One region of the Telluria sp. PB2R4 genome, then DNA from elsewhere that is predicted to be linked to it. Evidence: predicted binding sites of a transcription regulator. Region 1 holds the regulator's gene; each other region holds the start of a gene.

Evidence for each region. Region 1 encodes sigma-54, which starts transcription at its own class of promoters, with help from an activator protein. Its sites were predicted from a motif close to TGGCANGNAANCTGCTTT; they were not measured.
Region 2: a site for sigma-54 is predicted at 1,617-1,634, ahead of AC56LU_RS04215 (PEP-CTERM sorting domain-containing protein). Genes of this name have one in related genera too.
Region 3: a site for sigma-54 is predicted at 6,447-6,464, ahead of AC56LU_RS23420 (urease accessory protein UreD). Genes of this name have one in related genera too.

Annotation. Positions count from the first base shown of each region.
Region 1 is NZ_JCASIC010000003.1:15,420-24,949, forward strand. It holds gene AC56LU_RS06185 (PTS sugar transporter subunit IIA) at 1-241, shown strand, start outside; gene hprK (HPr(Ser) kinase/phosphatase) at 294-1,229, shown strand; gene rapZ (RNase adapter RapZ) at 1,268-2,146, shown strand; gene AC56LU_RS06200 (enoyl-CoA hydratase/isomerase family protein) at 2,297-3,382, opposite strand; gene hpf (ribosome hibernation-promoting factor, HPF/YfiA family) at 3,523-3,876, opposite strand; gene AC56LU_RS06210 (RNA polymerase factor sigma-54) at 3,935-5,413, opposite strand; gene lptB (LPS export ABC transporter ATP-binding protein) at 5,413-6,195, opposite strand; gene lptA (lipopolysaccharide transport periplasmic protein LptA) at 6,192-6,749, opposite strand; gene lptC (LPS export ABC transporter periplasmic protein LptC) at 6,783-7,385, opposite strand; gene AC56LU_RS06230 (KdsC family phosphatase) at 7,406-7,936, opposite strand; gene AC56LU_RS06235 (KpsF/GutQ family sugar-phosphate isomerase) at 7,936-8,958, opposite strand; gene AC56LU_RS06240 (monovalent cation:proton antiporter family protein) at 9,034-9,530, shown strand, end outside.
Region 2 is NZ_JCASIC010000002.1:163,346-172,875, forward strand. It holds gene glf (UDP-galactopyranose mutase) at 1-870, shown strand, start outside; gene AC56LU_RS04215 (PEP-CTERM sorting domain-containing protein) at 945-1,529, opposite strand; gene gloA (lactoylglutathione lyase) at 1,718-2,131, opposite strand; gene AC56LU_RS04225 (OsmC family protein) at 2,333-2,764, opposite strand; gene AC56LU_RS04230 (hypothetical protein) at 2,775-3,095, opposite strand; gene AC56LU_RS04235 (DUF3667 domain-containing protein) at 3,241-4,155, shown strand; gene AC56LU_RS04240 (NAD kinase) at 4,290-5,201, shown strand; gene recN (DNA repair protein RecN) at 5,243-6,907, shown strand; gene AC56LU_RS04250 (NHL domain-containing protein) at 6,941-8,098, opposite strand; gene AC56LU_RS04255 (organic hydroperoxide resistance protein) at 8,288-8,722, shown strand; gene hemH (ferrochelatase) at 8,815-9,530, shown strand, end outside.
Region 3 is NZ_JCASIC010000021.1:18,610-28,139, reverse strand. It holds gene AC56LU_RS23465 (hybrid sensor histidine kinase/response regulator) at 1-517, opposite strand, end outside; gene AC56LU_RS23460 (hypothetical protein) at 586-843, opposite strand; gene ureG (urease accessory protein UreG) at 840-1,478, opposite strand; gene AC56LU_RS23450 (urease accessory protein UreF) at 1,481-2,152, opposite strand; gene ureE (urease accessory protein UreE) at 2,161-2,676, opposite strand; gene ureC (urease subunit alpha) at 2,686-4,386, opposite strand; gene AC56LU_RS23435 (urease subunit beta) at 4,388-4,702, opposite strand; gene AC56LU_RS23430 (GNAT family N-acetyltransferase) at 4,699-5,229, opposite strand; gene AC56LU_RS23425 (urease subunit gamma) at 5,268-5,570, opposite strand; gene AC56LU_RS23420 (urease accessory protein UreD) at 5,594-6,436, opposite strand; gene AC56LU_RS23415 (chemotaxis protein CheW) at 6,683-7,162, shown strand; gene AC56LU_RS23410 (methyl-accepting chemotaxis protein) at 7,211-8,821, shown strand; gene AC56LU_RS23405 (porin) at 8,882-9,530, opposite strand, start outside.

The DNA of each region.
Region 1 (9,530 bases):
CGCCTTCGTGCGGCTGAAAGAGCCGATTCCCTTCGAATCGCCCGACGGCCAGCCGGTCAGCCTGCTGTTCTTCCTCTTGATTCCAGACCACGTCACCCAGCAGCACCTGGAAATCCTGTCGGAAATCGCCGAGCTGTTCTCGGACGAAGCCGTACGCAGCGCGCTGGCGTCCGATCCGGATCCGAAATCCGTACACGAGCGCATCATCAACTGGCAGCCAAGCTTGCAGGCCCTGGGCTAAGTTACGCTACACTGTCTACGCGGCAATTGGCCGCGTACTCGACGACATGCCCATGCTGCAGACTCCGCTGACCATCCAGCGCTTGTACGACGACAACCGCGACAGCCTCCAGCTGGGCTGGTTCGCGGGTTTCCCGGGCGGCGAGCGCCAGATCGCGGGCGACGCGGCCTCGGCCGCCGACCAGGTCGGCCACCTGAACCTGATCCACCCGGGCCGCATCCAGGTCTTCGGACACCAGGAACTGAACTACTACCACCGCCTGAAATCCAGCTCGCGCACCCACGTGATCGGCGAGCTGATCGGCGGTGGGCCGCCGGCCCTGATCATCGCGCAAGGCCTGGAGACACCGCCCGACATCCTCGCCATCTGCGACGAGCAGAACATTCCCCTGTTCTCGACCCCGCTGCCGGCGGCGCAGGTGATCGACTTCCTGCGCGTGTATCTGTCCAAGAAGCTGGCGCAGCGCGTCATCATGCACGGCGTGTTCATGGACGTGCTGGGCGTGGGCGTCCTGATCACCGGCGACTCGGGCCTGGGCAAAAGCGAGCTGGGCCTGGAACTGATCTCGCGCTCGCACGGCCTGGTGGCCGACGACGCCGTGGAATTCTCGCGCATCGCACCGAACATGATCGAGGGCCGCTGCCCGCCGCTGCTGCAGAACCTGCTGGAAGTGCGCGGCCTGGGCCTGCTGGACATCAAGGCGATCTTCGGCGAGACCGCGGTGCGCCGCAAGATGCGCCTCAAATTAATCGTCCACCTGGTCAAGCGCGGCGCGCTCGACGAAGAAGTGGAACGCCTTCCCTTCCACTTCCCGACCGAGGACGTGCTGGGTCTGCCGGTACGCAAGGTCGTGATTCCGGTCGCTGCCGGCCGCAACATCGCGGTGCTGCTCGAGGCCGCGGTACGCAACACGATCCTGCAGCTGCGCGGTATCGACACGCTGCAGGAATTCATGGAGCGGCAACGTCAAGCGATGAGCGGCGACTGAGGTACGATCACTTCGCCATTTGGGGTATCATCGCCCCTATGCACATCGTTCTTATTACCGGTATTTCGGGCTCGGGCAAGTCGGTTGCCCTCAACGTTCTGGAAGACGCAGGCTACTACTGCGTCGACAACCTGCCGCCGGCCCTGCTGCCGGCCCTGGTCTACGCGGTCAGCGAAAAAGGCACGGAGAAAATCGCGGTCGCGGTCGATGCGCGCAGCGCGGAGTCGCTGGTGGAACTGCCGGTGAGCGTGCGCCACCTGAAGGAAGAAGGCCACAACGTCAAGGTGATGTTCCTGACCTCGAGCACGCATTCGCTGGTGGCGCGCTTTTCCGAAACCCGCCGCAGCCACCCGCTGTCGCACGAGCTGCGCCCGGGCGAGAACCCGGCCTCGCGCCGCACCCTGATCGAATGCATCGCCGAAGAGCGCGAACGCCTGTCGGCGATCGAGAACCTCGGCCACGTGATCGACACCTCGGAACTCTCGGCCAACAAGCTGCGCGCCTGGGTCAAGGAACTGGCCGACATCGAGCAGGCGCCGCTGACCCTGTTCTTCGAATCCTTCGCGTTCAAGGTCGGCGTGCCGCTGGACGCCGACTTCGTGTTCGACGTGCGCGCGATTCCGAACCCGTATTACGACCTGGCGCTGCGCCCGCTCACCGGCAAGGACGGCCCGGTGATCGCCTTCCTCGACGCCCAGCCGAGCGCCGTGGAGATGCTGGAAGATATCCGCGCTTTCGTCGCGAAGTGGCTGCCCTCGTTCAAGACGGATAACCGTTCCTACCTGACGGTGGCGGTAGGCTGCACCGGCGGGCAGCACCGCTCGGTGTACATGGCGGAGCGGCTGGGGGCGTATTTCGGGCAGACCGAACGGGTGATCGTTCGGCATCGGGAGCAGCCGAAGCACGCGGCTGTCTGATACGGCGTGCGCCGTCGATCATCGTAGGGTGGGCGGGTCTCCCGCCCGCGCGTTCAACTAACATTTGATCTGCCGGCTCGGCTGATCCACCGTTAACTATCACCGCGTGGGCGGGGGAGCCGCCCACCCTACGGAAAACCGGTATCAGTATCAGGTCAGATGCCGCAGCGGGTGCGCATGCTCCGGCCACACCGGCTCGAAGAACCGCGCCACCATCTCCGGCTTCACCTCGTCGAGCGTCGCCGGATTCCACTTCGGCGTATTGTCCTTGTCGATCACCAGCGCCCGCACGCCTTCCAGCACTTCGCCGTGCTCGAAATTGCGGCGCACCAGGTTGCGCTCCATGCGCAGGCAGTCCGCCACATCCAGCGCCGCGCCGCGTTGCAGGAGTTCGCGCGTTACGCACATCATCAGGGGCGAACGCTGGCGCATTGCCTTCAACGCCTTTTGCGCGAACGGGTTCTCGTCGCGCCCGAGCGAGGCCATGATCGCGCCCACCGTAGCGGCGCCGAAGTGCGCATCGATCACGGCGCGCTGCGCCTGCAGCTCACTCGGTCCGATGCGAGCGGCAAACTGCGCGGCGTAGTTCCGTATCGCCGCCGGCAACTGCGCGCCGGCCGTCGATTCCACCAGCGCCATCAATCCGCCCAGCTGGTCGCCCGGCACGAACACGTCGGCCAGCCCCACGTAGAGCGCATCGGTCGCGCCGATCGTCAGGCCGGTCAGGCCCAGGTATTGTCCCAGCTGGCCCGGCGCGTGCGACAGGAAGTGGCTGCCGCCGACGTCCGGGAACAAGCCAATGTTCACCTCGGGCATCGCCATTTTCGTGCGTTCGGTGACGATGCGCAGGCCGCAGCCAGGGCCGCCCTGGGCGATACCCATGCCGCCGCCCATCACCACGCCGTCCATCACCGCGATGTAGGGCTTCGGATAAAAGTGGATCAGGTGGTTCAGTGCGTATTCTTCGGTGAAGAAGTCTTCCAGCAGCGCGCTGCCGCCCATCGGGCTGGCCTGGCCTACCTCGTGGAAAAAGCGGATGTCGCCGCCCGCGCACAGGGCCTTCTCGCTGCTGCTGGTGATGACCACCGCGTCGATGCCCGCGTCATCCTTCCACTGCAACAGGGTCGCGGTGAGCGCGCGCACCATGTCGAGCGAGAGAGAATTCAGGGCTTTCGGCCGGTCGAGCGTGATGACGCCGGTGCGATTGGCAACGCGGGTCAGGACGGTATCGGTCATGACGGTCTTCTATGATCGAAAAGACATGCATTCTACAGAACATTTGTACAAATACGGAAGCCGGGAAAAGTAACAAGCGTGTACAAAAGCAAAAAGGGCGTCCCCTCAGACGCCCTTGCTTGATGTGCGGCTACCCGTCGTTACGCGGCAGCGGCTTCTCCGATGTCCGGAAGGCGCTTGTGCGCCACGTGGTTATGGTCTTGTAGCATGGATTTGTGCTTTAGAACCTGTCTGTCCAGCCTGTCCATCAGGGTATCAATCGCCGCATACAGATCCTGCGCGGCACTGGCCACGTGCAGAATCTTGCCGGATACCTGTAGGTTGATCTCCGCTTTCTGTCTTTTTTCTTTTTCGGTGAGGTTGTCGATCGCAAGGAACACGTGGGTATCGATGACGTGGTCGAAATGACGGGTGATGCGCTCGAGCTTATTCTGAACGTATTCACGGATGGCGGGGGTAACTTCGAGATGGTGGCCGCTGATTGTGAGGTTCATACACACTCCTTAGGGAAGGTGCCCTGCCCGCGCCACAAGGTGAGAGTGGGCAGTGGCTTTACAGGGATTTGCGGAGGCTGACGGGCGGAATCTTGAGCGCTTCGCGGTATTTTGCAACCGTGCGGCGCGCAATGACCATACCTTGTTCCCCGAGCATCTCCGCGATCTTGCTGTCGGATAGAGGGTTCCTAGGGTCTTCTGCTCCTGTCAATTGCGCAATGAGTGCGCGGATCGCCGTCGAGGAGGCTTCTCCCCCCGCTTCGGTGGCGACGTGACTTCCGAAGAAGTATTTCAGCTCAAACATGCCGTGCGGGGTCAGCATGTATTTCTGAGTGGTTACACGCGAGATTGTGCTCTCGTGTAGGCCTAGTGTATCAGCTATCTCGCGTAAGACAAGAGGGCGCATGGCAACCGCGCCGTGGCTGAAAAAGTTGCGCTGGCGCTCCACAATTGCCTCGGCAACACGCAGGATCGTATCGAAACGCTGGCGCATGTTCTTGATGAGCCACTTGGCTTCCTGCAGCTGCGCGCCCATCTGGCTTTCGCTCTTGCCCTGCTTGAGCAGGTTGGCGTACAGCGAGTTCACACGCAGTTTCGGCATCACGTCCGGGTTCAGGGTGACGGCCCAGCCGCTCTTGGCGCGCCGGACGATCACGTCCGGCACCACGTAGTCGGACACGCCCGAGCCGAAGGCCGCGCCGGGATGCGGATTGCACTGGCGGACCACGGCCTGCACTTCGCGCAGGTCTTCGTCGTCGCAGTCGAGCGCCTTCTTCAGCTTGGTGTATTCGCGCTGGGCGAACCAGGCCAGGTAGCCTTCGACGATCTTCAGGGCCAGGCGCCGCGTCACCATCGGCACGCCCGGCATGCGGCGGATCTGCAGCGCCAGGCATTCGGCCGCGCTGCGCGCACCCACGCCCACCGGGTCCAGGCTCTGCACCAGCGCCAGCGCGCAGCGCAGTTCGTCCATCTCGATCTCGAGTTCTTCCGGCAGCCGCGCATGGATGTCGTCGAGCGGCTCTTCGAGGTAGCCGTTGTCGTCGAGCGCATCGATCACCAGCTCGGCCAGCACGCGGTCGCGCACGCTGCAGCCGGTCAGGCGGATCTGCTCGGCCAGGTGCTCGCGCAGCGTGACGCTGTCGGCTTCGAGCTGCGGGCGTCCGTCCTCGTCGTCGCCGCTGCGCGCGCCGCCGCCTTCGCCGCCCCAGTCGGTATCGCCCTCGCCACGTTCGCCGTGGTCGCCGCCGTCATCCCCGCCCTCCGCCTCCGCCTTGGGGCCGTCCGCGCCCTCCGGTGCCGGCGCCGCGGCCGGCGCGTCGCCATTCGGCGGCGCCGCATTGATGGCGCCGTCGGCCAGCAGCCGCACCGAGCGGTCGAGCGGATCGTCGAGACGTTCGAGCAGCGGGTTGTCGTGCAGGATCTGCTCGATCTCCTGGTGCAGTTCGAGCGTGGACAGCTGCAGCAGGCGGATCGACTGCTGCAGCTGCGGCGTGAGCGCCAGGTGCTGCGAGGTGCGGAGCTGCAGTGACTGTTTCATTACATCCTGAAGTGTTCGCCGAGGTAGACGCGCCGCACGGATTCGTTGGCGATGATGTCGTCGGGCCGTCCCGAGGCCAGCACCGCGCCCTGGTTGATGATGTAGGCGCGGTCGCAGATCCCGAGCGTCTCGCGCACGTTGTGGTCGGTGATCAGGACCCCGATGTTGCGCTCCTTCAGGAAGCGCACGATGCGCTGGATCTCGATGACGGCGATCGGATCGACGCCCGCGAACGGTTCGTCCAGCAGCACGAAGCGCGGGTTGGTCGCGAGCGCGCGCGCGATCTCGACGCGGCGCCGTTCGCCGCCCGACAGCGACAGCGCCGGGTTCTCGCGCAGCTTCTCGATCTGCAGTTCCGCCAGCAGGGTGTCGAGGCGTTCGTTGATCTGGTCCTTGGTGAGCGCCTTGCCGTCCACCCGCTGCAGCTCGAGCACGGCGCGGATGTTCTCTTCCACCGTCAGCTTGCGGAACACCGAGGCTTCCTGAGGCAGGTACGAGAGGCCCAGTACCGCGCGGCGGTGGATCGGCAGGCTTGAAATGTCGGTGCCGTTGATGTCGATGGTGCCGGCGTCCGAGGGCACCAGGCCGACGATCATGTAGAACGAGGTGGTCTTGCCGGCGCCGTTGGGGCCGAGCAGGCCGACCACTTCGCCGCATTCCACCTGCAGCGACACGTCGCGCACCACCAGGCGCTTGCCGTAGCTCTTCTGCAGGCCCTTGACGATCAGGGTGCTGCAGCCTTCGCGCGCGGTGGCGAAGGCGCCGTTCATGGCTGCCGTCATTGCTTGGCGCCCTCTGCTGGCGCCGTGGTCCGGCGCGGCGCGATGATCAGGGTGCCGCGGCCGCCGCCCACCTTGCTGGCGCCGCTGGCGTCGTTGCGCACCTGCGCGACTTCGCGCCGGTTGTCGTAGGAGATGAACGGGCCCTTGATCTCGTTGGTCATGCGCCCGCCCTCCAGCTCGCGCACCTCGGCGGCGGTGAACAGCTTCACCAGCTCGGCGCGCTCGTCATACTCGATGCGCTGGGCCTGGCCCTCGACCCACAGGTCGGGACCGCCGTCGCGCTTCTGGCGGAAGGTGGCGGTCTTGCCGTTGTTGGCGGTGAGGGTCACGCTCATGAAGCCTTCCGGCGTTTCCTTCAACAGGGCGCGGTCGGATTTCAGCACCAGCGTGCCGCGCGTGAGCACGACGTTGCCGGTCAGGACGCGGGTCTGGGTGACCTCGTCCACGTCGAGCGAGTCGAATTGGACCACGGCCTGCTTGAGCGAATCGGCACGCTCCGCCGAGGCGCCGAAGGCGGCCAGGCTGAGGAATACGGCTGCGATAATTTTTTTCATGTTGCTTGTCCTGGGTTGGCTTGTTGCTGCCGCTTATTGGGGACGCTGGCGTGGCGGATAAACGATCTGGCCGCGGCTGGCGAGATGCAGCTTCTGGGTCGCGTTGTTGGCGACCATGCCGGTGCCGGTCACGGTCGCGGAACCGAGCCGCATCTCGATCGCCTTGTCGGTCTTGAGGATTTCTTCGTCGGGCAGCACGGTGAGCGCCTGGGTCTGCATGCGCAGCGCTTCGCTGGTCGGCGTGGCCGGACGCTGGATGTCGACGTTGCCGAGCAGTTCGACGCGGTGTTCCTCGTGGTAGATCTGGGCGCGTTTTGCGACGATGGTCATACGCGGACGGCCGGGCGTCATGCTCTCCATCACCGGCTGTTCGACATGGGACACGTCGCCCAGCGGCGTATGCGCCAGGCGCTTGCCCGACACCACGTAGCTCGGCTTGCCCGCTTCGGTCATGCGCACGAACGAGAAATTCTCGACGATGTAGTCGGGTTCGTCCTGCGGCCCGCCGAGTCGCGCGCTGTCGTCTTCGCTTTCCATCAGCTGCACCACCCAGAAGCTGCCGAATGCGCAGAAGGCCGCGATCATCATGATCGTCAGGAGCTTCCAGCGGTGGGCGGTGCGTTTATAGGTGACCATGCTCGATCAGGCGCGAAGGCTCATGCGAAATAAGGCGCGAGCGCCTGTTCGTAGGTGCCCTGCGCGCGCATGACGAGGTCGCAGACCTCGCGCACGGCGCCGCGGCCACCCGCGTTCTTCGTTACGTAGTGCGCGCGGTGCTGCACTTCCGGGTGGCCCGACGGCACGGCGACGGCAAAACCGACGCGGGTGAACAGCGGCAGGTCGATCACGTCGTCGCCGATGTACCCGCATTGGTCCGGCGTCACGCCGGTTGCTTCGAGCAGCTCTGCGAAGCCGACCCGCTTGTCGTGGATGCCCTGGTAGACGTGGGGGATGCCCAGGTCGGCGGCGCGCTTGACCACGATCGGCGACTTGCGCGCGCTGATGATGGCCGTGCGCACGCCGGTCTTGTTCAGCAACTGGATGCCGAGGCCGTCGAGCACGTTGAAGGTCTTGGTGACCTCGCCGTCCGGGCCGTAGGTGAGGCTGCCGTCGGTGAGCACGCCGTCGACGTCGAAGATCATGACTCTTACGCGCGCGGCGCGCTGCATGTATTCCGTTGGCGTCATCAGATCACCTTGGCGCGGGTCAGGTCGTGGATGTGGAGCGCGCCGACCAGGCGATCCTCAAGGTCGACGACCAGCATCTGGTTGATGCGGAATTCTTCCATGACGGCGACGGCATCGACCGCCAGCTGTTCCGGATGGACGCGGCGCGGATTGGCGTGCATCACGTCGCTGATGACGATGTTCGAAAAGTCCTGCACGCGCTCGATCAGGCGGCGCAGGTCGCCGTCGGTGAACACGCCGACCGGGCGGCGCTCGTCGTCGACGACGGCCGTCATGCCCATGCCCTTCTGGCTGATCTCGAGCAGTGCGCGGGTCAGCGGGGTGTCGGGCGTCACGCTCGGCACCGCGTCGCCGCTGCGCATCACGTCGTGCACATGGGTCAGCAGGCGGCGGCCCAGCGCCCCGCCCGGATGCGACATGGCGAAATCTTCCTCGCGGAAGCCGCGCACATCGAGCAGCGCCACGGCCAGCGCGTCGCCCATCGCCAGGGTGACGGTGGTGCTGGTGGTCGGCGCCAGGTTGAGGGTGCAGGCTTCCTTGGCCACCGAGATGTCGAGGTGGATCTCGGACAGCTTGGCCAGGCGCGAATGCGGCTTGCCGGTCATCGAGATGACGGGGGAACCCATGCGCTTGATGGCCGGCAAAATTTCCAGCAGTTCGGACGATTCGCCGGAATTCGAAATGGCGATGAACACGTCGTGCGTGGTCACCATGCCGAGGTCGCCGTGGGCGGCTTCGCCCGGGTGCACGAACATGGCCGGGGTGCCGGTGGACGCCAGGGTGGCGGCAATCTTGCGGCCGATGTGGCCGGACTTGCCCATGCCGGACACCACCACGCGGCCGGTGCACCCGACCAGCATCTGGACGGCGCGCACGAAACTGTCGTCGTCGCCGAGGCGCGCGTGCAGCGCGCGGATCGCGTCGGCTTCGATGGCCAGGGTCTCGCGGCCGAGCTCCAGGACACGGCGGGCCTGGTCGGCATCAAAACTTTTCAGCATTATTTTTTCATGGGTTACACTCATGCCAGCAGTATAAACGAATTGGGTAAGCAAAAAACTTGCCAGACGTAACAAACAATAACAACGCACCTCGGGACGATGCATTCCGGACTTGAACTGACCCTGCTCCTGCTGGGCTCCGCCGTGCTCGGTGTGGTCGCCTTCCGGATGCTTCACCTGCCGCCGATGCTCGGCTACCTGGCCGTCGGCGTACTGATCGGCCCCCATGCGCTGGCCCTGGCAGACGACAGTCCCGCCACCCATACGTTGGCCGAGTTCGGTATCGTGTTCCTGATGTTTTCCATCGGGCTCGAATTCTCCTTGGCCCAGCTCAAATCGATGCGCCGCATCGTGTTCGGCCTGGGCCTGGCACAGGTCGTATTGACGATCGTGACGGCGATGGCGTTCGGCCTGTTCATTTCCTGGTGGGCACCCTCGCTGCAGCTCAGCTGGCAGGCCGCCTTTGCCCTGGGCGGGGCGCTGGCGATGTCCTCGACGGCCATCGTAGTCAAGATGCTGACCGAGCGCCTGGAGCTGGAGAGCGAGCATGGGCGCCGCATCATCGGCATCCTGCTGTTCCAGGACCTGGCCGTGGT
Region 2 (9,530 bases), on a different contig from region 1:
CTGCCGATCAACCTGTTGACCATCAACCAGTTCTTCGGCAAGACCTTCCGCCCTGCCGAGGCCCAGGAATTCCTGGCGTCGCTGGGCGACAAGTCGATCGAGAACCCGGTGACGTTCGAGGACCAGGCGCTGCGCTTCGTCGGCAAGGAGCTGTATGAGGCCTTCTTCAAGACCTATACCGTCAAGCAGTGGGGCATGCAGCCGACCGAACTGCCGGCCAGCATCCTCAAGCGCCTGCCGGTGCGCTTCAACTACGACGACAACTACTTCGCCCACAAGTACCAGGGCATGCCGGAAAACGGCTACACCGAACTGGTCGAGAAGATCATGGACGTGCCGGGCATCACCCTGCACTTGAACACCAAATTCGATCCTGCCAACAAGGGCGATTACGCGCACGTGTTCTACAGCGGCCCGATCGACGCCTGGTTCAAGCATTCCGAAGGCCGCCTGCCGTACCGTACGCTCGACTTCGAAGTGTTCCGCGATACCGGCGACTACCAGGGCAATGCCGTCATCAACTATTGCGACAATGCCCAACCCTACACCCGCATCACCGAGCACAAGCACTTCTCGCCTTGGGAAAAGCACGAGAAGACCTTGATGTACAAGGAATTCAGCCGCCAGTGCGAAGAGAATGACATTCCCTACTACCCGATCCGCCAGGCGCGCGACAAGGAGCAGCTCGAGCGCTACGTGAACGTGGCGCGCGAAGAGCCGAACGTGACGTTTGTCGGCCGCCTCGGCACCTACCGCTACCTGGACATGGACGTGACCATCAACGAGGCGCTGGCCACGGCAGACAAGTTCCTCGAAAGCGCCAAGAGCAATGCGCGCATGCCGGCCTTCGTGATCGATCCGCTGGCGTAATCTGTATTCGATCGGCCAGGACCGAAAAAGAACGGCGCCCGATCGGGCGCCGTCGCTAATGCGTCAATGCGCGCTTATGCCTTGCGGCGGCGGCGCATGAGGCCCAGCGCGCCGAGGCCGAGCAGTGCCAGCGAACCAGGTTCTGGAACGTCGCTTCCGGGAGGCTGTGCGAGCACGCTGTAGCTCCAGGACTGGCCCAAGCCCGATGAGTTGAAGGTGAATGTGCCATTCAACACGCTGCCTTCTGCGATCTGGGTGCCGGTCAGTGCCACATTGCCGATGTGCTGGTAGCCGAGTACGCCCTCGCCGCGGTTGACATCGCGGGCTTCAAGATTGGTCCAGGTAGCGCCGGTGACGGTAATCTCGAAACCGGAAGGGAAGTAGTAGTCGGTATACGAGCTCCAGTTCCAGGTGCCGACGCCGCCACCGAGACTCGAGCCATTCCACAAGAAGTGCGAGCCGCCGCCGACGAGGGTGCCGCCGTCGCCGGCGAGTTCGCCATTGCCCGTCGAGGTGTGGAATCCGGTATTGGTTTTCTCGAAGCCGCTGTATTGCCAGGTATTGGTGGCCGCCGTATACGAAATCGTCGCGGCGGAAGCGCCCATCGTGGCGGCACCGAGTGCCAGGGCCAGCGCTGCATTCAACATCAATTTGTTCATCTTCAGGGTCCTTGTTGGCTTGATTATTATTTATTCAGCCAGGCCGAATTTGCCTGTGCCGAGCGTCTCGCTAGTCCGTACCAGAACTGAGCAAGGAGCATGCCAACAAAAAGAGTTCCTGCAACTTCAAGGACTTGCGATTAAGAAAAACAAATTGACTTGCGGAATGTAAATATTCTCGACAAGCCTTATGCGCTCAGCCCGGCGCCAGCCGCATTGTCCTTGCGCTCGATGAGTTCGACCTTGTAGCCATCCGGATCGGTGATGAAGGCGATCACGGTGGTGCCGCCCTTGACCGGGCCCGGCTCGCGCGTGATGTTGCCGCCTGCGGCGCGCACGCCCTCGCAGGTGGCGTGGATGTCGTCGGCCGAGATGGCGATGTGGCCGTAGGCCGTGCCCATGTCGTAGCTGTCGACGCCGTAGTTGTAGGTGAGCTCGAGTTCGGCGTGGTCCGGGTTGCTGCCGTAGCCGAGGAAGGCGAGCTTGTACTTGTACTCGGGGTTGTCGCTGGTGCGCAGCAGTTTCATGCCGAGCACGGTGGTGTAGAAGTCGATGGAGCGCTGCAGGTCGCCGACGCGGAGCATGGTGTGGAGGATGCGCATGGGGGTGTCTTTCAGGTGGAACGGAAAGCGGCCATTTTATGCGTTGGGCGCGGATCTTGCAGAGCAGGGTCTGCGCGGCTGTGCATGGGCTGGTTGAACGCGTGGGCGGCGCAAAAGGCGCTGGCGGCTCGCACTGCCGGGCGGAGCCGCCCACCCTACGGATAGCGGACGCTCACCGTTTCCGGTGACATCCATGCGCGCTTAGTTTTCCAGCCGGGAGCTCATCGTGATGGTGGCGTTGAGCAGCTTCGACACCGGGCAGTTTTCCTTGGCCGTGTTGGCTGCCTTGTCGAAGGCTTCCTGGCTGGCGCCCGGGATCTTCGCCACCAGGTCGAGGTGCACCGCGGTGATCGAGAAGCCGCCTTCGACCTTTTCCATCGACACGGTGGCGGTGGTGCGCAGCTCCTCCGCGGTCATGCCGGCCTGGCCGAGCTGGCCCGACAGCGCCATCGTGAAGCAGCCGGCGTGGGCGGCGCCGATCAGTTCCTCGGGGTTGGTGCCGGGACCGTCTTCGAAGCGGGTGTTGAAGCCGTACTGGGCTTCCTTGAGCACGCCGCTCGCGGTCGAGACCGCACCCTTGCCGTCCTTCAGGCCGCCGCTCCAGACGGCGCTGCCATTGCGTTTGATGGTCATCTTTTTCCTCTCAAAGGTTGTTCTTGTCGGATTTGTCGTTGGTGGTGTCGTGCCGGCGCATCGATTGATTCGCGTCCGGCTGCGGCTTGGCCTGGCCGGTCGCCCCTGCCGCCGGATCGATGGCGTTTTCGAGACCGTCCGGGTTGGTGCCGTAGCAATCGGTGTTCTGCAGGCCCTGCGCCATGTCCGAGGCGGCTTGCTTCATGACGCCGCGCGGCGCCTGGTCTTGCGCGTCAGGGGTCTCGTCGCGCTCGTGCGGCTGGCGCTTGACGCCATCGTTTTCGATCGGCGCCTTCGTGTTGACGAAGCGGTCTTTGGTTTCGGTAACCATGTTGATCCTCCTTGTATTCCAGTTAAACATCATCCTAGCCGGGGCCTGCTGAAGCAGTCGCGCAATTGGAACCGTGACAATGCGAGATGCTTTTTTGCAACCAACCCGATAACATGGCGGCTTCGACCACATCGCCGGACCCACCGTGACCACCGAAGCCCTCGCAAGCCACCAGCACTTCGATACGTGCAAGAACTGCGGCACCGCTACCCGCGGCAACTATTGCCACCAATGCGGCCAGGCGGCCCACGTGCACGTGCCCAGCGCGCGCGAATTCCTGCACGAGTTCCTCGGTCACTATGTCGCGCTGGAAGGCAAGCTGTGGAAGTCGCTGGCGCTGCTGCTGTTCAAGCCGGGCTTCCTCAGCCGCGAATACATCGAGGGCCGGCGCGTGCGCTACCTCGAGCCGCTGCGCCTGTACCTGAGCTTCAGCATCCTGTTCTTTGCACTGGTCAAGTTCAGCGGGGTCGAGCTGTTCGAACCGGATGCCGTCGCCGCGCCCCCGGCGCACAGCGCCCCGGCGCCCGAACGCAAGGGCAATACCGAGCTTGGCGTGGTCACGGCTGGGCAGAGCGAGACCTTCGACGAATTCAGGCTGCGCATGGTCAAATGGGCCGCCGCGCTCGATCCGGTATTCGGCAGCAAGCTCGACCGCTTCACCAGCCAGCCGGTCGCTGTGCAGCAGGACGCCATCAAGCGTGCCTTCTTCGGCTACGCGCCGTATGCGATCTTCGCGCTCATGCCGGTGTTCGCCGGCTACCTCAAGCTGCTTTACCTCGGTAGCGGACGCCGCTATGGCGAGCATTTCCTGTTCGCGCTGCACACCAACGCCTTCGCTTTCTTCATGCTCGGCGTGCTGGTCCTGCTGCCGAAGGACTGGGATTTCATCCGCTTCCTGCTGAACGTGTGGCTGGCCTTCTATCTGCCGACCGCCATGCGCCGGGTGTATGGCGGCGGACGCATGGCAACCGGGCTGCGCTGGCTGGTGCTGATGACACTCCATCTGCTGAGCATCGTCCTGGCGATCGTGCTGGCGGTGGGACAGGCCCTGTTAGCCTAAAACTTGCGGGCTGATGCTCGCCGCCCTTATACTGTTTATTTGTACAGTTATCGGCGCGCGCCCATGGGCCTCCGTATAGCAGCCGCAGGGATAATCGGTTAATCTCCCAAGTCCTAACCCAACCGCTCCAGACCATGTCAGTGTCGCCCGAAAAGCAACAAATCATCGCGCTCGTGGTGCGGCAGAACACCCCCGGCATCGAAGCGCCGGCCCGGCAGCTCACGGAGTTCCTGGCCGGGGAAGGCTACCGCGTGGTGTTCGAGACCGATACCGCAGCGCATTTTGCCACCCTCGGCATCGACGGCATCGACGCCATGAGCGTGGCCGAGATCGGCGAGCAGGCCAGCTACGCGGTGGTCATGGGCGGCGACGGCACCATGCTCGGCATCGCGCGCCAGCTCGCCCCATACGACATTCCGCTCATCGGCATCAACTCCGGCCGCCTGGGCTTCATCACCGACATTCCGCTCGAGCGCATGGTGCCGGCGCTGCACGAGATCCTGCAGGGCCAGGGCCAGATCGAGGAACGCACGCTGCTGGAAGCGCGCGTGGTGCGCGACGGCGACGAGATCTTCTGCGCGCTCGCCTTCAACGACGTGGTGGTGGCGCGCGGCACCGGCGCAGGCATGGTCGAGCTCAAACTCATCGTGGACGGCGAGTTCATGTACAACCAGCGCGCCGATGGCCTGATCGTCTCGACGCCCACCGGCTCGACCGCCTATGCCTTGTCGGCCGGCGGCCCGCTGCTGCATCCGCGCGTGCAGGGCATCATCCTGGTGCCGATCGCGCCGCATGCGCTGTCGAACCGGCCGATCGTGGTGCCCGAGTCGAGCGAGATCGTGGTGGAGCTGGTGGCGGGGCGCGACATCAGCGTGAATTTCGACATGCAGACCTTCACCAGCCTGCAGCTGGGCGACCGCATCGTCATCTCGCGTTCGCCGCACACGATCACCTTCCTGCATCCACGCGGCTGGAGCTACTACCACACGCTGCGCGAAAAGCTGCACTGGAACGAATACCCGACCAACGAAGGCAAGCTCACCTGAGCCGCCGCCGTGGATACGCAAAACAGGAGACCCGATTTTTCATGCTGCGCACACTTACCATCCGTGACTTCGTCATTGTCGACACGATCGAACTCGAGTTCTCGAACGGCTTCACGGTGTTCACCGGCGAGACCGGCGCCGGCAAGTCGATCCTGATCGACGCGCTGCAACTGGCGCTGGGCGGGCGCGGCGACGCAAGCATGGTGCGCGAAGGGACGGCCAAGGCCGACATCACGGCCGATTTCGCGGTGACCGATGCCGCTGCCGCCTGGCTGGCGCAGAATGAATTCAGCGTCGAGGAGGGCGGGGCGCTGCTGCGCCGCGTGATCGACAACGCCGGCCGCTCCAAGGCCTACATCAACGGCATCAGCGCCACCGCGGCGCAGCTGCGCGAACTGGGCGAGATGCTGGTCGACATCCACGGCCAGCACGCCCACCAGTCGCTGCTCAAGAGCGACGCCCAGCGCGCGCTGCTCGACAACCAGATCGCCGTGCGCGACGCTGCCGCCCTCGAGGAAGTGCAGGCCGTGGCGCTCGCCTACAAGGCGTGGAAGGCCCTGGTGCGCCAGCGCGAGGAATTCGAGAACGATGCGCGCAACGTGCTGCTTGAACGCGAGCGCCTGGAGTGGCAGGTGAGCGAGCTGGACAAGCTGGCGCCGAAAGCCGGCGAATGGGGCGAGATCAGCAACGAGCACAGCCGCCTGTCGCATGCGGCCAGCCTGCTCGAAGGCGCGCAAGAGGCGCTGCAAGCCATCTCCGAGGCCGATCACCCGATCCTGTCGCAGCTTTCGTCGCTCAATACCAAGCTGGGCAAGCTGGTGAGTGTCGACGGCGAACTGCAGTCCGTGCTCGACTGCATGGAGCCGGCCCGCATCCAGCTGCAGGAAGCGGTCTACGCGCTGAACAACTACATCGACAAGGTCGAACTCGATCCTGGCCGCCTGCGCGAAGTCGACGCACGCATGGAAGCGCTGCACAGCGCCGCGCGCAAATACCACGTCACACCGGAAGAACTGCACGAGGAGCACGCGGCGCTCGCCGCCCGCCTGCGCCAGCTGGCCGATGCCAGCGACCTCGACGGCTTGCGCAAGCAGGAAGAGAAAGCCAGGACGGCTTACATGAAAGTGGCCGAACGCCTGTCGAAGCGGCGCGCGGAGGCGGCCGTGGAGCTGGGCAAGGGTGTCACGGCGGCGATGCAGGAACTGAGCATGAGCGGCGGCAGCTTTGCCGTGGCCCTGAATCCCGGCGAGCCGGGCGCGCACGGGCTGGAGCAGGTCGAATTCCTGGTGGCCGGCCATACCGGGGTCGCACCGCGGCCGCTGGCCAAGGTGGCCTCGGGTGGCGAACTGGCGCGCATCTCGCTGGCCATCGCCGTGATCACCGCGCACGCCACCACCACCCCGACCCTGATCTTCGACGAGGTCGACACCGGCATCGGCGGCGGCGTGGCCGAGGTGGTGGGCCGCCTGCTCAAGCGCCTCGGCCACCAGCGCCAGGTACTGTGCGTGACCCACCTGCCGCAGGTGGCCAGCCAGGCCAACCAGCACTTCCAGGTGGCCAAGGGCGCAACCAGCGAGGGCCGCACGGTGTCGCGCATCGACGTGCTCGACACGCGGGCGCGGGTGGAGGAAGTGGCGCGCATGCTGGGCGGGATCGAGATTACCGAGACGACGCGCAAGCATGCGCGGGAGCTGTTGGCGTCCTGAGGCCGTCAGCGGGCAAAGTGCAATTCGGTGCTCCTAGCGCGCAGGCACAACCCGCAGGACCATGTTCTGCGAGGTCGTGGCCAGGCCGCCATCGGCCAGCACCGTGATGCCGCGCGGCGTGTTCAGGCTGCCCGGCAAGGGCCCGAGCACGACGTTCTGGGTGCCGGCCGCGCCGGCGACGGTGCTGACCTGGCCAGAGGGTGCGATGCGGCGGACGGTGCCGTTGCCGGTGTCGGCCACGAACAGCGTGCCTGCGCCATCGATCGTCAGCGCGGCCTGGCGGCAGAAGCGGGCGTTCGTTCCCTGGCCGTCGGCGCTGCCGCATTGTCCGGCGGCCCCGGCGATGGTGCGCACCTCGCCCGAGGGCGAGATCCGGCGGATGGTCGAGTTGGCGGTATCGGCCACGTACAGGTTGCCGTCGTAGTCGACCCGAATGTCCTGCGGTTCGCAGAAGCGCGCCTGCGCGCCGCGTCCGTCCGCGCTGCCGCAGGCGCCAGCCACGCCGGCGACGGTGGTGACGTTGTTGGCGCGGTCGATGCGGCGAATCGTGTGGTTCATCGTGTCGGCGACGTAGAGGTTGCCCTTGCGGTCGAGCGTGATGCCCTGCGGCTTGCAGAAGCGCGCGTTGCCGGCGTTGCCGTCCACGCTGCCGCATTCGCCGGCGCGGCCGGCGAGGGTGGTGACGGCGCCGCTGGCCCTGACTTCCCGGATCGTCGAGTTGCCGGTGTCGGTCACGTACAGGTTGTTGTCGATGTCGATCTCGAGCCGGGTCGGTGCGTTGAATCGGGCGGCGCCTCCGGCACCGTCGGCGCTGCCGGGCGTCCCGGCCTTGCCGGCGAGCGTGACGGCAACGCCCTGCTGCGACACCTTGCGGATGGTGGCGCTCCCCCGTTCCGCTATGTAGAGGTTGCCGTCGGCGCCGAGCACGACGCCTTCGGGCGCGTCGAAGCGTGCGGCGGAGCCGGAGCCGTCGAGCGAGCCGCCGCAGTTCGGACACAGGCCGCCGGCGATCAGGAAGATGCCCGGGTCGCCGCGCGGCTTGTCGGGATGGTGGTGCTCGTCGTCATAATCGACGTAGCTGAATCCGAGCGCGACCCCGCCGCCGCAGCCGGCCAGCACGACCGACAGCAAGAGCGCGCCGAGACGCAGCGCGGGATCGCGCCACATGCGGGAAAGAATGGTGATGGCCATGGCATCTCCTGGGGCTTCGTGACCGCATCGAGGCTAATTGATGGGATCACGACGGACTTGACGGCGATCAAGCGTGCGCTGGTGCTGACGCGCGCAAGCTACCGTCCTGCTTCTTCCGCCATTCTGTGGCAAAGTGATAAACGTTCCGCCTCCGGCGGACCTGTCCAACCAACACAGAAGGGAGTTCGAATGAGCATCGAAAAAGTGCTGTACCGCGCCCAGGCCACCTCGCAAGGCGGCCGTGAAGGGACCTCGAAAAGTTCCGACAACGTACTTGACCTGAAGCTGAGCACCCCGAAAGAACTCGGCGGTGGTGGCGGTTCCGGCACCAATCCGGAGCAACTGTTTGCGGCCGGCTATTCGGCCTGCTTCCTCGGCGCCCTGAAGTTCGTGGCGGGCAAGGAGGGCGTGTCGCTGCCGCAAGACCTGACCGTCAGCGGCGACGTCGGCATCGGCCAGATCCCGACCGGCTTCGGCATCGAGGTCGACCTCACCATCAAGGCGCCCGGCATGGACCAGGCCCAGCTGAAAGACCTGGTCGACAAGGCCCACGTGGTCTGCCCGTACTCGAACGCCACCCGCAACAACATCGACGTGCGCCTGCATACGAGCACGGGTAGCTGAATCAGTAACTGAACCGCTGTTGTTTGGCGTACACACGCCAGGCAAGGGGACGCCACTTATAATAGCGGGCGTCCCTTCAACTACCTTCGCTCATGCCCTTCAGACGAGAACCGCCTTTCCCGCACGGCACCGTGCCTTCCAGCGCCATCGTGCTGGTCAACCTCGGCACGCCGGACGAGCCCACCCGCAAGGCCGTGCGCCGCTACCTGAAGCAGTTCCTGTCCGATCCGCGCGTGGTGGAGATCCCGGCCAGGGTCTGGTGGTTCATCCTGAACCTGGTCATCCTGCCGTTCCGCTCCGGGAAGTCGGCCGCAAAATACCGCACCATCTGGACCAAGGAGGGCTCGCCGCTGAAGGTGCATACCCAGAAGCAGGCGAATTTGCTGGAAAAGGCGCTGGTCGAGCGCGGCCACGAGGGTGTGAAGGTGGCGATGGCGATGCGCTACGGCTCGCCCTCGCTGCCCGAGGTACTGGACCAGCTGCAGGAGCAGCACTGCCAGCGCATCGTGGTGCTGCCGGCCTATCCCCAGTATTCCGGCACCACGACCGCCTCGGTCTGGGATGCCGTGTACGCCCACTACGCACGGGTGCGCAACGTGCCCGAGCTGCGCCTGGTGCGCCATTATCATGATCATGAAGGCTACATCGAGGCGCTGCGCGAGCAGGTCGAATCCTACTGGGAAACGCATGGCCGCGGCCAGAAGCTGGTGATGAGCTTCCACGGCACGCCCAAGCGCACCCTGATGCTGGGCGACCCGTATTTCTGCGAATGCCAGAAGACCGCGCGCCTGCTGGCCGTCGCGCTGGG
Region 3 (9,530 bases), on a different contig from region 1:
TCTCGCCGTCCACCCGCACCGGGACATCCACACTCACGACCGGACGCTGGCGTACCGCGCCGATGAATACGTCCGATACCGCCGGCTGGCCGGTGGCGAACACGCGTTCCAGTTGCGCTGAAGGTTCGCGCGGCAAGGGCAGGCCATGTTCGACCAGGGAATTCATCAACTGCTGGCCGCGGCGGTCGCGCAGCACCGCGCTCATGCCTCCGCCGGCCAGCGACAGCGCTTCGCGCGCCTGGCGGTGCACCCGGGCGAAGTCCCCGGTGTCGAAGGCGTCGAGCGTGGTCAGGGTCTGTCCGACGGCCAGGCCCTGGCGCAACTTGTTGTCGGCGCTATGGACCAGGGCACGCGCCGTCTGCAGCGTGTTCTTGTCGATCTGGGCGCGCGCCTTCTGGTACTGCTGGGCGAACAGGATGGACGCGCCGACCACGCCGGGCAATAGCGTCGCCAGCACCAGCCAGAACAGGTAGGCGCGCAGGGGCCTGCGGACGATCGAAGAGGTAGTGCCGGTCACGTTTTTTGCTGGACATACGGTAATGTCTGATTCTACGTGAGTTTCGCCGGCACACCGTTCGGATTGTTTCAGAGCGGCAGCGCGGCCCCCGCCGTTCCGGCGCCCAGCATGACCGCGATGACGATCGCCAGCGGCAGCGGGCCGCGCCGCCGGCGCAGCCCGCCCCAGGCCAGCACCCCGGCGATCGCGGCGCAGGCCAGTGCCTGCAGGGCCGCATGCTCGTGCCAGGCATGGCTAGGTGCCGCGCCGTGTCCCGGATGGGCGAAGGCGGGCACGCTGACGAGCAGAAAGGCGAACAGGTTGGCGAGTGAGCCGAGGCGTTTCATGATGGTTCTCCGTGACGGTGGTCGAGCAGGCCCTGCTCGCGGATGAAGGCGACGACGTCGCGCACGCCCTCGCCGCTGCGCAGGTTGGTGAACACGAAAGGCCGGTCCCCGCGCTGGCGGCGCGCGTCCAGCGCCATCACGCCCAGGTCGGCCCCGACGTGGGGTGCGAGGTCGGTCTTGTTGATGATCAGGAGGTCCGAGCGGGTGATGCCCGGCCCGCCCTTGCGCGGGATTTTCTCGCCCCCGGCCACGTCGATCACGTACAGCGTCAGGTCCGACAGCTCGGGGCTGAATGTCGCGGCCAGGTTGTCGCCGCCCGATTCGACCAGCACCAGCTCCAGTGCCGGAAAATCCGCCTGCAGGCGGGCGATCGCTTCCAGGTTGATCGAGGCATCCTCGCGGATCGCGGTATGCGGGCAGCCGCCGGTCTCCACGCCCATCAGGCGCTCGGGCGGAAGGGCGTTCGCGCGCAGCAAAATCTCCATGTCCTCGCGCGTGTAGATGTCGTTGGTGATGACCGCCATGTCGTAATGCTCGCGCATGGCCATGCACAGGCGCTCGCACAGGGCGGTCTTGCCGGAGCCGACCGGGCCGCCGATGCCGACCCGCAGGGGAGTTGAAGTTGTCATCGTCATCCTCAGGAACGGTACAGGCGTCCGTGCTGCACCTCGTGCCGCATCGACAGCATCGACAGGCCGGGCGACCAGTTCGACAGCGCCTCGTCGCCCACGCCGCGCGCATGCAGGGCGGCGCGTTCGATTTCCGGGCGCAGGCCCAGGAGCAGGCGCTGGCCCGCCACCTGCCCGAGCGGCACCGATTTCACGCAGACCAGCACCTGGTTCTCGGCCCAGGAAAACAGCATGGCCAGCAGGGCTTCCTCGTGCGGGACGCCGAGCGCATCGACCGCGCAGGCAAAGGCCGCCGGCAGCGGTATCTCGCCGCCGGGCAGGGCGGCCGGCGTGTCGCCCACGCCCAGTTCGGCCAGCAGGCGCGCCAGCGAATAACCCATCTGCACGGTCTCGGCGCGGAACTCGGCCGTGTCGCGCGAGGCCAGGTAGCACTCGCTCCAGAATGCGAAGGCGGCGTCGTCGCGCACCGCGCAGGCGCCCAGCAGGCGCCAGAACAGCGGCGCGTCCCACTGGGCGACGACTTCGTGCAGGTGGCGCGTGATCCAGGCCTGGGCGCCGGCGGCGTCGACCACGAGCTTGTCTTCGAGGGCCGCTTCCAGGCCCTGGGAATAGCTGTAGCCGCCCACCGGCAGCGCCGGGCTGGCGAACTGCAGCAGGTGGAGCAGGGCGGTGGCGTTCATCCTGGTGCTCATGCGCCGTCCACGTCCATCGGGCGGTGGATCTTCTGGCGCAGCGGCAACGGGGCCAGCGGGGTCTGCCCGCCGTGACCGTGGCCATGGCCCGCGCTGGAATAAGCCCCGGCTTCCGGCTCGAACGAGGCCAATTCTTCTTCTACCGCCGCGCCCAGGCCCAGCACCATGTCGCGCAGCACCGGGTCGGCGCGCATGCGCAGGCCCCAGGCGCATACCTGCAGCTGGGTGTGGCGGTTGCCCAGGTGATAGGCGCAGCGCGCCAGCACCAGCGGGTCGCGGCAGCGCACCGCATAGGTCGGCTCGGGCGCGGCGACGACGCGCACCACGCGGCCGTCGTCGCCGCGCAGCAGATCGCCGTGGCGCAGCGCGGCGCCGCGCGGCAGGAACAGCGCCACCTCCTCGCCGGACGCGAGGGTGGCGCGCATGCGGCAGCGCTCGCGCAGCTCCCAGGGCAACACCAGGGTGTCGTGCACCTGGGATGCGGTGTCGATGCGGGTATTCAGGGTCAGCATGTTTGCACCTCAGAAGAGGAAGTAGCGCTGCGCCAGCGGCAGCAACGTGGCCGGCTCGCACACCAGCAACTGGCCGTCGGCGCGCACCTCATAGGTTTCGGGATCGACTTCCATGCGCGGTGTGGCGCCGTTGTGCACCATGTCGGCCTTGCGCAGTCCGCGCATGCCGCGCGCCACCGCGATGGTCTTGCTCAAGCCCAGCCGGCCCGGGACCCCGGCGTCGAAAGCCGCCTGCGAAACAAAAGTCAGGGACTTGCGCAGCGCGCCCCCGAACGACCCGAACATCGGGCGGTAATGCACCGGCTGCGGCGTCGGGATCGAGGCGTTGGCGTCGCCCATCAGGCTGGCGGCGATCATGCCGCCCTTCAGGATCATCGAGGGCTTGACGCCGAAGAAGGCGGGGCGCCACAGTACGATGTCGGCCAGCTTGCCCACTTCCAGCGAGCCGACTTCGTGCGCGATGCCGTGGGCGATGGCCGGGTTGATGGTGTACTTGGCGATGTAGCGCTTGATCCGGAAGTTGTCGTTGCGCCCGCTGTCCGGCGCGAGCGGACCGCGCTGCGCCTTCATCTTGTGCGCGGTCTGCCAGGTGCGCAGGATGGTTTCGCCGACCCTGCCCATGGCCTGCGAGTCGGAGGACATCATCGAGATCGCGCCCAGGTCGTGCAGGATGTCCTCGGCGGCGATGGTCTCGCGCCGGATGCGCGACTCGGCAAAGGCGATGTCCTCGGCAATGGCCGGATCCAGGTGGTGGCACACCATCAGCATGTCGAGGTGTTCGTCGAGGGTGTTGGCGGTGTAGGGGCGGGTCGGGTTGGTGGACGAGGGCAGCACGTTCGGCTGGCCGACCGCGGCGATGATGTCCGGCGCATGGCCGCCGCCGGCGCCTTCGGTGTGGAAGGTGTGGATGGTGCGGTCCTTGAACGCGGCCAGGGTGCTTTCCAAAAAGCCGGCCTCGTTCAGCGTGTCCGAGTGCAGCGCCACCTGCACGTCCATGCGCTCGGCCACCGCCAGGCAGTTGTCGATCGCGGCCGGGGTGCTGCCCCAATCCTCGTGCAGCTTGAGGCCGATCGCGCCGGCTTCGACCTGTTCCTCCAGCGGCAGGGGCTGGCTGGCGTTGCCCTTGCCGAAGAAGCCCAGGTTCATCGGGAAGGCATCCGCCGCCTGCAGCATTGCGTGGATGTGCCACGGCCCCGGGGTGCAGGTAGTGGCGGCCGTGCCCACCGCCGGGCCGGTCCCGCCGCCCAGCATGGTGGTGATGCCGCTCATGAGGGCTTCCTCGATCTGCTGCGGGCAGATGAAGTGGATATGGGTATCGACCCCGCCCGCCGTGACGATCATGCCTTCGCCGGCGATGATCTCGGTGGCTGCGCCGATCGGAATGGTCACGCCGGGCTGGATGTCCGGGTTGCCGGCCTTGCCGATGGCAAGGATGCGTCCGTCCTTGATGCCGACGTCGGCCTTGACGATGCCCCAGTGGTCGACGATGACGGCGTTGGTGATGACGGTGTCCGCGACCTGCGCGTGGACGCGCTGCGACTGGCCCATGCCGTCGCGGATCACCTTGCCGCCGCCGAACTTCACTTCCTCGCCGTAGATGGCGTGATCCATCTCGATCTCGATGACCAGGCCGGTATCGGCCAGGCGGATCCGGTCACCCGTGGTGGGGCCATACATGTCGGCGTAGGCGCGCCGCGAGATGGTCGCCATGCTAGGGTCCCTCGAGCGGTCCGCCGACCATGCCGTTGAAACCGTGGACCACACGCGCGCCGCCCAGGGCCACCAGCGCGACGGTGCGGCGCTGGCCCGGCTCGAAGCGCACCGCGGTGCCTGCGGCGATATCCAGGCGCATGCCGAGTGCGGCGCCGCGGTCGAACTGCAGTGCGGCATTCGCTTCGGCGAAGTGGAAGTGCGAGCCGACCTGCACCGGCCGGTCGCCGCCGTTGGCCACCGTCAGCACGGTGCCGGGGCGGCCGGCGTTGAGCGCGATGTCGCCATCGTCCAATAGATACTCGCCCGGGATCATGGCCGCACCCGCGAGAACAGGGTCTTGTAGTAGATCGCGGTGGCGCGCCAGTGGCCGTTCGGGCTGCAGCAGTATTCGGGCAGTTCGCCCACCCGGGTGTAGCCGGCTTTCGTGTACAGGTGCTCGGCGCCGGAGCCGGCCTCGGTGTCGAGGAACAGCAGGCCGCGGCGCAGCGACAACGCCTCGATCTCGGCCGCCTGCAGCAGGGCGGTGCCGATGCCGCGCCGGCGCATCGTGCAGTGCACCAGCATCTTCTGCAGTTCGGCGCGGTTGCTGCCGTTCGGCTTCTGGCACAGGTCGAGCTGCACGCTGCCGACCAGCAGGCCCTTGCGCTCGGCCGCCAGCAGCACGCGGGTGCCGCGTGCGACGTCCGCTCCCACGCCGTTCCAGTAGTTCTCGAGCTGGATGTCGTCGAGGCCGGCCAGGAAGCCGAGCGAATGGCCATCCGCCACCGCGTCCAGCAGCAAGGTGGCGAGCTGGGTGCGCACGCCCTCGATGGCGCGCGCGTCGAGTCTGCGGATGATCATGCCTGCCTCCTCGCTCATGGAATCTCTCATGGAATGGCTCACGGAATGGGGTGGTGGACGGTCACCAGCTTGGTACCGTCGGGGAAGGTGGCCTCGACCTGGATGTCGGGAATCATCTCGGGCACGCCGTCCATCACGTCGGCGCGGCCGAGCAGCATGGCGCCCTCGGACATCAGCTCGGCCACGCTGCGGCCGTCGCGCGCACCTTCCATGATGGCGGCGCTGATCAGGGCGATCGCTTCCGGCACGTTCAGCCTGAGGCCGCGTGCGCGCCGGCGCTCGGCCAGCAGGGCGGCGGTGAAGATCAGCAGCTTGTCCTTGTCGCGCGGGCTCAGGTCCATGGGTTTCTTTCAGGTGTGCCGGCTCAGGTAGTCCAGATCCGTGGCGTGCGCGCCTCGAGCCCGAGCAGGTGCGGACGCAGCGCCTGCCAGACGCGGATGAGCGCATGGCGCGCGGCCTCGCTGTCGTCGCACAGGTAGCGCGCCACGAACACGCTCTTGAGCTGGGTGACCCCGAGTGCGGCGTCGGCGCTGCGCAGGCTGGCCAGCAGGTTCGCGGGCGCCGGAGGCCCGACCCCGAGCAGGGTGGCGCACACGTGGCGCCCGCCGAGCCCGAGCGGGCTGGCCATGCCGGGACCGCCGCCGCCGAGCCGTCCCTGCTCGTGCCATACCAGGCGGCCGGCCTGGCGGATGCGGGTGCGCTGGCGCAGGGCGCCATGGGTAAAGCGCTCGCCAGCCGCCGCACGGCCGAAGCACAGGATCTCGCTGCCGATGTAGGCGGCGCCGGGCGCCAGTTCGACCTCGTGCTCCAGGGTGACATCGGCGCCGTCGAACAGGATGGTCTCTTGCGGCAGCCATTCGAGCGAGGCATCGCGCCCCGCGCTCAACGCCACCGTCTGGCGCGCGCCGCGGCCACCCGCGCGGTACCACTTGGCGGCGCCGGGAGAGGTGAGCAGGGTGCGTGCGTTCGGGCCGGCCTCGACCCCGATGTCGAGCACGTCGCCGCCTGCCACGCCGCCGGGCGGATGCACGATCACCGCATGGCAGACCTGCGCGCCTTCCGGGTACAGCGCCTTCTGCACGCGCAGCGGTCCTGCATGCCGGCGTTCCGCCAGGCGGGTGCCATGCTGGTCGTGGGCAAAGCGCAGCCGCAGGCTGGCATGCCAGTCGGGATGCTGGGTTGACGGTGAAAGGGCGAGGTCGCGCATGCCCATTGTCAATGCACGATACGTGCCAGCCCGCTATCAGAGGCGAACGATCGTGCGATATGTGTTCTATACGACAAGCACCTCTGCAACAGCGAGTCAACAGCGTTGCACGCCCGCCATATTGCGCACCATTTTGGAAAAAAAACTCCCCGTTTTGCCTTTTTTCCATCGAGTCCGCACCCGATTGGACGTAATGTATTTGCGTTGCGGAAATAATATTTGCGGCAAAACATAGAAAGACACGATATGGACACTAACAAGACGAACCAGGACAACGAAGTCCTTTCCTTCCGCCTCGCCAGGGAAGAGTACGCAATCAGCATCCTGAAGGTGCAGGAAATCCGCGGCTATGAAGAGCCGACCCTGTTGCCGAGCGCACCGGCCTGCATCAAAGGGATCATGAACCTGCGCGGCGCGATCGTACCGATCGTCGACATGCGCATCCTGTTCAAGCTAGGCGAGCCGAGCTACGACCAGTTCACCGTCGTCATCGTCCTGAACATCAAGAACCATGTGATCGGCATGGTGGTGGACAGCGTCTCGGACGTGGTCACCCTGCTCGATGAGCAGGTGCGCCCGGCGCCCGAGATGGGCGCGGCCACGGACGGCGACTACATCACCGGCCTGGGCACGGTCGGCGAGCGGATGCTGATCCTGCTCGACATCGACAGGCTGATGAGCTCCGAGCAGCTCGGCCTGATCAGCAGCGTGCAGAAAGCCGCATAAACATACAGCACCGGCCACGCAGGACGCCTGGCATTTGGAGAATCCACCATGAACCTCGCCAATCTGAATATTGGAAAACGCCTCGGCCTCGGCTTCGGCCTCATCTGCGCCATGCTGGTCGGCATGATTGCGATGAGCACCGTGATGCTGGGCCGGATCAATGCCGGTACCGATGAAATCGTCAACAGCCGCATGCCGAAGATCGAGCTGACGGGTAGCATGCTCGGCGCCATCGACAGCATCGCGATTGCACTGCGCAACACCATGCTGTTCGAGGAACGCAGCGACCGCGCGAGGCAGTTCGAAGCGATCGTCGCCGCGCGCAAGGACATCGACCGGATACTGGTCGAGCTGGACAAGACCCTGGAAAGCCCGAAGGGCCGCCAGCTGCTGGAACGGATGAAGCAGCACACCGGCCGCTACGTGCAGGGCCAGGACCAGCTGCTCAAGCTCGTCAACGAGGGACTGGACGAAGAGGCGCGCCAATACCTGGCCGAGAATTTGCGCCCGCTGCTGGTGGACATGAAGAAGGACATCAACGAGCAGAGCGCGCTGCAGAAGAAGATCGCCATGGCGAAGGCCGAGGAGGCGCACCGCACCTATGAAAACACCACCCGCCTGATGTGGGCGACCGGCACGCTGGCCGTGCTGCTGGCGGCGGCCGTGGCATGGTGGATCACGCGTTCGATCACCCGCCCGGTGCAGCGCGCGCTGGAAGTGGCGAACACCGTCGCCGCCGGCGACCTGACCAGCCGCATCGACGTCACCACGCGTGACGAGGCCGGCCAGCTGCTGCAGGCGCTCAAGACCATGAACGAGAACCTGGCGCGCACCGTCGGCACCGTGCGCAGCGGCACCGGCGCCATCACCGTGGCCGCATCGGAAGTGGCGGCCGGCAGCCAGGACCTGTCGAGCCGCACCGAACAGCAGGCCTCCTCGCTCGAAGAGACCGCGTCGTCGATGGAAGAACTGACCTCGACCGTCAAGCAGAACGCCGACAATGCGCGCCAGGCCAACGTGCTGGCCGATGCGGCTTCGCAGGTGGCGCAGCGTGGCGGTGCGGTCATCAAGCAGGTGGTCGGCACCATGACCGACATCGATGCCTCGGCCGGCAAGATCAACGACATCATCGGCGTCATCGACGGCATTGCCTTCCAGACCAACATCCTGGCGCTGAACGCGGCGGTCGAGGCGGCGCGCGCCGGCGAGCAGGGACGCGGCTTTGCCGTCGTGGCGACCGAGGTGCGCAACCTGGCGCAGCGTTCGGCAGCGGCGGCCAAGGAAATCAAGGGACTGATCAACGACTCGTCGGACAAGGTCGCGAGCGGCAGCAAGCTGGTGGCCGAAGCCGGCGCCACGATGCAGGAGATCGTCGACAGCGTGCGCCGCGTGACCGACATCATGGGCGAGATCACCTCGGCCAGCCAGGAGCAGACCGCCGGTATCGAGCAGATCAACCAGGCCGTGCTGGAGATGGACCATGTGACGCAGCAGAACGCCGCGCTGGTGGAAGAAGCGACGGCCGCGGCCGAGGCGATGAAGGAGCAGGCGGCCAGCCTCGACGCGGCAATGGCGGCCTTCCGCATCGGCGCCGGCGCACCGGCCGCCGAGCAGCCGGTGCGCGTGCCGCAGCGGGCGCTGAAGGCACTGGCTGCATGATCCAAAAAAAACGGCAAGCCTCGGTGGCTTGCCGTTTTACCTTGAAGCGCCGTTCTTGGATTAGAACGAGTGACGCACACCCACGTTGAACACCGACGGATCGGCGCCGAGCGCGGTGGCCGGCGGGGCGAAGGTGCCGCCCGCGGAGCCCATGCCGAACGCGCCACGGCTGTTGTTGCGCACGCGGCCGTACGAGCTGTACAGGTTGGTGCGCTTCGACAGGGTGTAGCTGTAGGCCAGCGAGAAGCCGTTGCCCTTGGCGCCGGTTTCCAGTTTCTGCTGGTGGCCCGACAGGTAGAACTTGTTCGGACCGGAAGTGAACACGCCGCCCAGCGTGATGAACTTGTACTCGTTGTTCGCGCCGGTCGGGTCGGCTTCCAGGTAGGCCGCGCGCAGGTCGAAGGCGCCGAAGTTGTAGCCGGCGCCGAACGCGTATTCCTTGTTGTCGCCGGTGGCCAGGGCCTCGGTCTGCTGGTAGCCCGCGCCCAGGTACAGCGGTCCATTCTTGTATTCGACCGCGACGCCGGCCAGGTCGCCCGACGGGTTGTCGGTCTGGCGTTCGCCGGCGCTGTAGGCGCCGAGGACGGTGAAGCCGCTCAGGTCGTTGCTCTTGTAGTTCACCGAGTTCGACAGGCGGCGGGTCAGGCGGTTGGTGCCGAAGCTGGTCAGGGTCGAACCGTAGAAGCCGTGGCCGAGCGGGTCGGCCGAC